Regions from separate parts of the Streptomyces sp. ICN903 genome, predicted to be linked through region 2. Evidence: riboswitches for the same ligand, from Rfam matches in the RefSeq annotation. Region 2 holds a riboswitch; the other holds the start of a gene.

Region 1 (3,394 bases), on a different contig from region 2:
GGATCGTCGTTGGTGTACGGCAGGACGGTGAAGCCGTCGTCGACCAGCGTCTCGGCGGCCTCCAGCAGTTCCACCGGGTCGGGCAGCAGGGTGCGCTCGTCGGCGACGACCTCCAGCTTGATCCAGTCGGTGCCCAGCGCCTCGCGGGCCAGCCGGGCGGTGAGCACGGCCTCCCCGGCGGTGAAGCAGCCGGCGGTGTTGGGCAGCACGCGGATGCCGTTGCGCTTCAGCACCGACAGCACCGAGCCGGAGACGGTCGGGTCCAGGCGCCGCATGGCCACGGTGGTCAGCTCGGTGCCCGAGGCCAGCAGCGCCCGCTCCAGCACCTCCAGGCTGGGCGCGCCGCCCGTGCCCATGATGAGGCGGGAGGTGAAGGCGGTGCCGCCGATGGTGAGGGTGTCGTCAGCCATGGCCGCCGTCAGCCCCCCTGCACCGCGGTCAGGACCTCGACCCGGTCGCCGTCGCCCAGCTGCGTCGCCGGCCACTGCCCGCGCGGCACGACGGTCTCGTTGACGGCCGCGGCGACGCCGGCCGTGGCGGTGGTCAGGGACGCCACGACCGCGTCGAGGGCGAGACCGGCCGCGATCTCGCGCGGCTCGCCGTTGACATGGACGGTGACGGTTGCGGCGGTACGGGCCGTGCCGGTGTTCACAGAGGACTCTCCTGAAGCGTGCGGTCGAAGCGCCGGGGGGTGAACGGGCGTGCCTCCTCGGGGAGTTCGCCGGTGGTCAGGGCCTGGGCCAGGGCGTCGCCGGTGACCGGGGCGAGCAGCACCCCGTTGCGGTGGTGGCCGGTGGCCAGGTGCAGGCCGGGCAGGGCGGTCGGGCCGAGCAGCGGGGCGTTGTCGGGGGAGCCGGGGCGCAGGCCCGCGCGGGTCTCCACCAGCGGCAGCTCGGTGATGCCGGGCACCAGCTCGTGCGCGTCGCGCAGCAGCTCGTAGACGCCGCCGGCCGTCACGGTGGTGTCCCAGCCCTGCTCCTCGCTGGTCGCGCCCAGCACCAGCTCGCCGTCGGCCCGCGGCACCAGGTAGACATGGCCGCCGCGCACCAGGGCCCGCACGGTGCGCGAGAGGAACGGGGCGTACGCGCCGGGGATCCGCAGCCGCAGGATCTGGCCCTTGACCGGGCGCACCGGCGGCAGGACCTCCTCGGGCACCCCCGCCAGCCGGCCGCTGTCGCTGCCGGCCGCCAGCACCACCAGGTCGGCCCCGACCGCGGTGCCGTCGGCCAGCCGCGCCCCGGCCGCCCGGTCGCCGGACAGGGACAGCCGCCCGGCCCGCTGCCGCACGAAGCGGACCCCGGCCCGCTCGCAGGCGGCCAGCAGGGCGGCCGTCAGCCGGCGCGGATCGGTCTGGTGGTCGCCGTCCACGCGCAGCCCGCCGCGCACCCCGGGGGCGAGCATCGGCTCCAGGCGGCGGCACTCGCGGCCGGTCAGCCATGCCGACTCCAGCCCGCAGCGCCGGTGCAGCGCGTGCAGTTCCCGCAGATGGGCCCGGTCGTCGGCGTCCAGCGCGACGGCCAGTGTGCCGCAGGCGCGGTAGCCGGTCCCCAGGCCCGAGGCCTCCTCCAGCTCGGCCGTGAAGTCCGGATAGCGGCGCGCCGAGGCCAGGTTGAGGGCGAGCAGGGACTCCTCGCCGTAGTGCAGTTCGGTGACGGCCGCCAGCATCCCGGCCGCCACCTCGGCGGCGCCGCCGCCCGGCGCCGGGTCGACGACCGTGACCCGCGCCCCCCGTTGCGCGGTCCGCCAGGCCGTGACCAGCCCGATGACGCCACCGCCGATGATCAGCACGTGCATGGGTGCGGTGCTCCTCCCTTCGCCGGAATGACCCGGATCAGGTTCGTACGGTCGGAGGCCGCGCAAGCCTCCCTCTCAGCCCGGTGCGCCGGGCTCCCGCGCTTGGTCGTTCGCCGGTTCGCCCCGGGGGCCTTCCCGTCCCCCGGACGCCGACCACCCTATCCGCGCGCCCGCCGGGGCTGAAGGGGAGCCGGGGCCCGGCTCCCCTTCAGCCCCGGCGGCTGTGGCGGGGCTCTCACCGGACCCCGCCGCCGGGCCGCCCGCCGGCCCGCCCCGACCTCCTACAGTGATCGCGTGAGCGTGCGAACCGAGCAGCAGAGCAGGCAGCGGGTCCTCGTCGTCGGCGCCGGGATGGCCGGGGTGCAGACCGCCGTACAGCTGCGTGAGCAGGGCTGGCCGGGGCGGATCGCCCTGGTCGGCGAGGAGCCCCACCGGCCGTACGACCGGCCGCCGCTGTCCAAGGCCGTGCTGCTGGGCAGGGCGGCCGGATCCGCCTTCGACATCGACTTCCGGGCCCTGGAGGTGGACCTGCGCCTGGGCACGGCCGCCACCGGGCTGCGCACCGGCGACCGGGAGGCGGACACCACCGCCGGCCCGCTGCCCTACGACCATCTGGTCCTCGCCACCGGCGCCGAGCCGGTCCCCCTGCCCGGCGCCGAGGGCGTCCCCGGGGTGTACCTGCTGCGCACCCTCGACGACGCCGAGCGGCTGCGGCCGGTGCTCGCCGGGCGCCGGGAGGTGGTGGTCGTCGGGGCGGGCTGGATCGGCGCGGAGTTCGCCACCGCGGCCCGCGAGGCCGGCTGCCGGGTGACGGTGGTGGAGGCCGCGGACCAGCCGCTGGCCGGGGCGCTGCCGCCGTCCGTCGCGGCCCGGATGCGCGCCTGGTACGAGGAGGCGGGCGCCGAACTGCGCACCGGGTGCGCCGTCACCGGCGTCGCCGCGGCCGGCACGCCGGACGACCCGGTGTGCGAGGTGGAGCTGTCCGACGGCTCGGTGCTGACCGCGGGCGCGGTCGTCACCGGGATCGGCGCGCGCCCGGCCACCGGCTGGCTGGCGGGCTCCGGCGTGGCGCTGGGCGAGGACGGCTCGGTCCTGGCCGACGAGTACCTGCGCGCCTCCGCCCCCGGCGTCCACGCCGTGGGGGACTGCGCCTCCTACCCGTCGGCCCGCTACGGCCGCCGTCTGCTGGTCCACCACTGGGACAACGCGCTCCAGGGGCCGCGCACGGTCGCCTCGGGCCTGGTCGCCGGAGAGGCCGAGACGCCGGTGTACGACCCGGTGCCGTACTTCTGGTCCGAGCAGTTCGGCCGCTTCGTCCAGTACGCGGGCCACCACACCGGCGACGACGGGATGCTGTGGCGCGGCGATCCGGCGGACGCGGCCTGGTCTGTGTGCTGGCTGCGCGACGGTGTGCTGCGCGCCCTGCTGGCCGTGGGCCGCCCACGTGACCTGACCCAGGGGCGGAAGCTGATCGAGCGCGGCGCGGCCCTGGATCCGCTGCGGGCCGCCGACCCGTCCGTCCCCCTGAAGAGCGCGGCCCGCTAGTGACTGTCGGTGGCAGATGGCAGGCTGGTTCCCGTGAACGAGATTGACGCGAAGA
Region 2 (3,394 bases):
TGATCAAGCGGGATCTGGGCATCAAGGACATGGGCACCCTGTTGCCCGGCCACGGCGGCATCATGGACCGCCTGGACTCCCTGCTGCCAACGGCCCCCGTGGTCTGGCTGCTGCTGGTCGTCTTCGTCGGCGCGGGCTGACGGCCCTCCGTTCCCTGTGACGCGTCACAGGGAACGGAGGGCCGGGGGCGACGCACCATGGTGAGGCGGCGTTCGCTCGGGCCCGGGGGGCAGACCTCGCGACGGCCGCGGCCCGGAGTGCCGGAGTCGATCTGCGACACTGGAGAAGTTATGCCTGCACCCGGAGAACTCACCTTTGTCGCGCCGCGCGGGGCCGCCAGGCCGCCGCGGCACCTCGCCGACCTCGCCCCGGCCGAGCGGCGCGAGGCCGTCGCCGCGATCGGCGAGAAGCCGTTCCGCGCCCAGCAGCTGTCGCGGCACTACTTCGCCCGGTACGCCACCGACCCCGCCGCCTGGACCGACATCCCGGCCGCCGCGCGCGAGAGGCTGGCGGGCGAGCTGCTGCCCGAGCTGATGACCGTGGTGCGGCACGTCAGCTGCGACGACGACACCACCCGCAAGACGCTGTGGCGGCTGCACGACGGGACGCTGGTGGAGTCGGTGCTGATGCGCTACCCGGACCGGGTCACCATGTGCGTCAGCTCCCAGGCCGGCTGCGGGATGAACTGCCCCTTCTGCGCCACCGGCCAGGCCGGGCTGGACCGCAACCTGTCCACCGCCGAGATCGTCCACCAGATCGTCGAGGGCATGCGCGCCCTGCGCGACGGCGAGGTGCCCGGGGGCCCCGCGCGGCTGTCGAACATCGTCTTCATGGGTATGGGCGAGCCGCTGGCCAACTACAAGAGGGTCATCGGCGCCATCCGCCGGCTGACCGACCCCGAGCCCGACGGCCTGGGCCTGTCCCAGCGGGGCATCACCGTCTCCACCGTCGGACTGGTACCGGCGATCCACCGCCTGTCCGACGAAGGTCTCAAGTGCCGGCTGGCGGTCTCCCTGCACGCGCCCGACGACGAGCTGCGCGACACCCTGGTGCCGGTCAACACCCGGTGGAAGGTCCGCGAGGTCCTCGACGCGGCCTGGGAGTACGCCGAGAAGTCCGGCCGCCGCGTCTCCATCGAGTACGCGCTCATCCGGGACATCAACGACCAGGCGTGGCGCGCCGACCTGCTGGGCCGGCTGCTGGCGGGCAAGCGGGCGCACGTCAACCTCATCCCCCTCAACCCCACGCCCGGCTCCAAGTGGACCGCGTCCCGGCCCGAGGACGAGCGCGCGTTCGTCGCCGGGCTGGAGGCGCACGGCGTGCCGGTGACCGTCCGCGACACCCGCGGGCAGGAGATCGACGGCGCCTGCGGCCAGCTCGCCGCCACCGAGCGCTGAGGGTCGGCCCGTCACTGGTACGGTGGCGGTGACCTCAGCGGTCGCACACAGTAGCGGAACAAGCGAACACCAGTACCGAAACAGCGAAACCGACAGGGGAGCGCGTACAGCGCTGAGAGTGCGGTGTCGCCGGGAGGAAGCCGACAGGCCGCCCGGTGAGCCGCAGACCCTCGGACCTGATCCGGTTAGTACCGGCGTAGGGAGTCAGAAGATGCACCTCAAGCTCCGGCGCGCCCTGGGCGGCGCCGTCCTCGGCACACTCACCCTCTCCGCCCTCGCCGCGTGCGGCGGCTCGCAGCCCTCCGGGGACGGCGGGGAGGAGGGGAAGGGCGGCAGGACGGTCACCCTGGTCGCCCACGACTCCTTCGCGGCCTCCGACGCCGTGCTGGAGGAGTTCACCGAGAAGACCGGCTACGAGGTGGAGGTGCTGCGCGGCGGCGACGCCGGCTCCTCCCTCAACCAGGCGATCCTGTCCAAGGACAACCCGCAGGGCGACGTCCTCTTCGGCGTGGACAACACCCTGCTCTCCCGCGCCCTGGACAACGGCCTGTTCACGCCGTACGAGGCGGAGGGCCTGGCGAAGATACCCGCGCGGTACCAGCTCGACGCACAGGAGCACCGCGTCACCCCCGTCGACTCCGGCGACGTCTGCGTCAACTACGACCGCGCCTACTTCGAGGAGCGCGGCATCGCCCCGCCCAACACCCTCGACGACCTCGCCGAGCCCGCCTACAAGGACCTGCTGGTCACCGAGAACGCCGCCACCTCCTCGCCCGGCCTGGGCTTCCTGCTGGCCACCGTCGCCGAGTACGGCGAGGGGTGGCAGGAGTACTGGAAGAAGCTGAAGGCCAACGGCGTCGAGGTCGTCGACGGCTGGGAGCAGGCGTACTACGACCGCTTCTCCGGCTCCTCCGGCGGCAAGGGCAAGGGCGACCGGCCGCTGGTCGTCTCCTACGCCTCCAGCCCGCCCGCCGAGGTCCTGGGCGCCGACCCCGCGCCCGAGCAGGCCCCCACCGGGGTGGCCACCGGCACCTGCTTCCGCCAGATCGAGTTCGCCGGACTGCTGAAGGGCGCGGACAACCCCGCCGGCGGCAAGGCGCTGCTGGACTTCATGACCGGCCGGTCCTTCCAGGAGGACCTGCCGCTGCAGATGTTCGTCAACCCCGTGCGCGAGGACGCCGAACTGCCCGAGGTCTTCACCCGCTACGGCGAGACGATCGACGAACCCCGCACCATGGCACCCGAGAAGATCGCCGAGAACCGCGAGGCGTGGGTCAAGGCGTGGACCTCGGCCGTCGTGAGGTGAGGACGGGCACACACGCGGGGACGGCGGCGCGCCTCGCGCTGGCGGCGGTGCCGGCCGTCTTCCTCGCACTGTTCTTCGCCTACCCCGTCGCCGCCATCACCGCCCGCGGGCTGTACGACGGCGGGCGGTGGCGCCCGGACCGGATCGCCGCCGTCCTCACCGACCCCGACATCACCGGCGTGGTGTGGTTCACGCTGTGGCAGGCGGCGGCCTCCACCGTGCTCACCCTGCTGCTGGCGCTGCCCGGCGCGTACGTGCTCGCGCGCCTGGACTTCCCCGGCAGGCGGATGCTGCGGGCGGCGGTCACCGTGCCGTTCGTGCTGCCCACCGTCGTCGTCGGTTCCGCCTTCCTGGCCCTGCTCGGCCGGGGCGGACTGCTGGACCAGTGGTGGGGGGTGCGGCTGGACACCGGCGTCACCGCCATCCTGCTGGCCCACGTCTTCTTCAACTACGCGGTGGTCGTGCGGATCGTCGGCGGTCTGTGGGCGCAGCTCGACCCCCGGCAGGAGGAGGCCGCGCGGGTGCTCGGCGCGAGCCGGTGGACCGCCTGGCGCACCGTGACCCTCCCCGCGCTCGTCCCGTCGGTGGCCGCGGCCGCGCTGATGGTCTTCCTGTTCACCTTCACCTCCTTCGGAGTCGTCCAGATCCTCGGCGGCCCCCGCTACGCCACCCTGGAGGTGGAGATCTACCG

The links. A riboswitch is a leader RNA that binds a small molecule or an ion and turns the genes downstream of it on or off. The one in region 2 is predicted to bind thiamine pyrophosphate.
Region 1: another riboswitch for thiamine pyrophosphate. It lies ahead of thiO (glycine oxidase ThiO); the one in region 2 lies ahead of L7D48_RS01560 (thiamine ABC transporter substrate binding subunit).

The regions. Positions count from the first base shown of each region.
Region 1 is NZ_JAKMAY010000157.1:7,075-10,468, forward strand. Features, by position in the region: gene L7D48_RS17005 (thiazole synthase) at 1-410, opposite strand, end outside; gene thiS (sulfur carrier protein ThiS) at 419-652, opposite strand; gene thiO (glycine oxidase ThiO) at 649-1,794, opposite strand; TPP riboswitch at 1,792-1,901, opposite strand; gene L7D48_RS17020 (NAD(P)/FAD-dependent oxidoreductase) at 2,089-3,339, shown strand; gene L7D48_RS17025 (Rv2175c family DNA-binding protein) at 3,373-3,394, shown strand, end outside.
Region 2 is NZ_JAKMAY010000007.1:10,711-14,104, reverse strand. Features, by position in the region: gene L7D48_RS01570 (phosphatidate cytidylyltransferase) at 1-140, shown strand, start outside; gene rlmN (23S rRNA (adenine(2503)-C(2))-methyltransferase RlmN) at 291-1,397, shown strand; TPP riboswitch at 1,482-1,617, shown strand; gene L7D48_RS01560 (thiamine ABC transporter substrate binding subunit) at 1,609-2,703, shown strand; gene L7D48_RS01555 (iron ABC transporter permease) at 2,700-3,394, shown strand, end outside.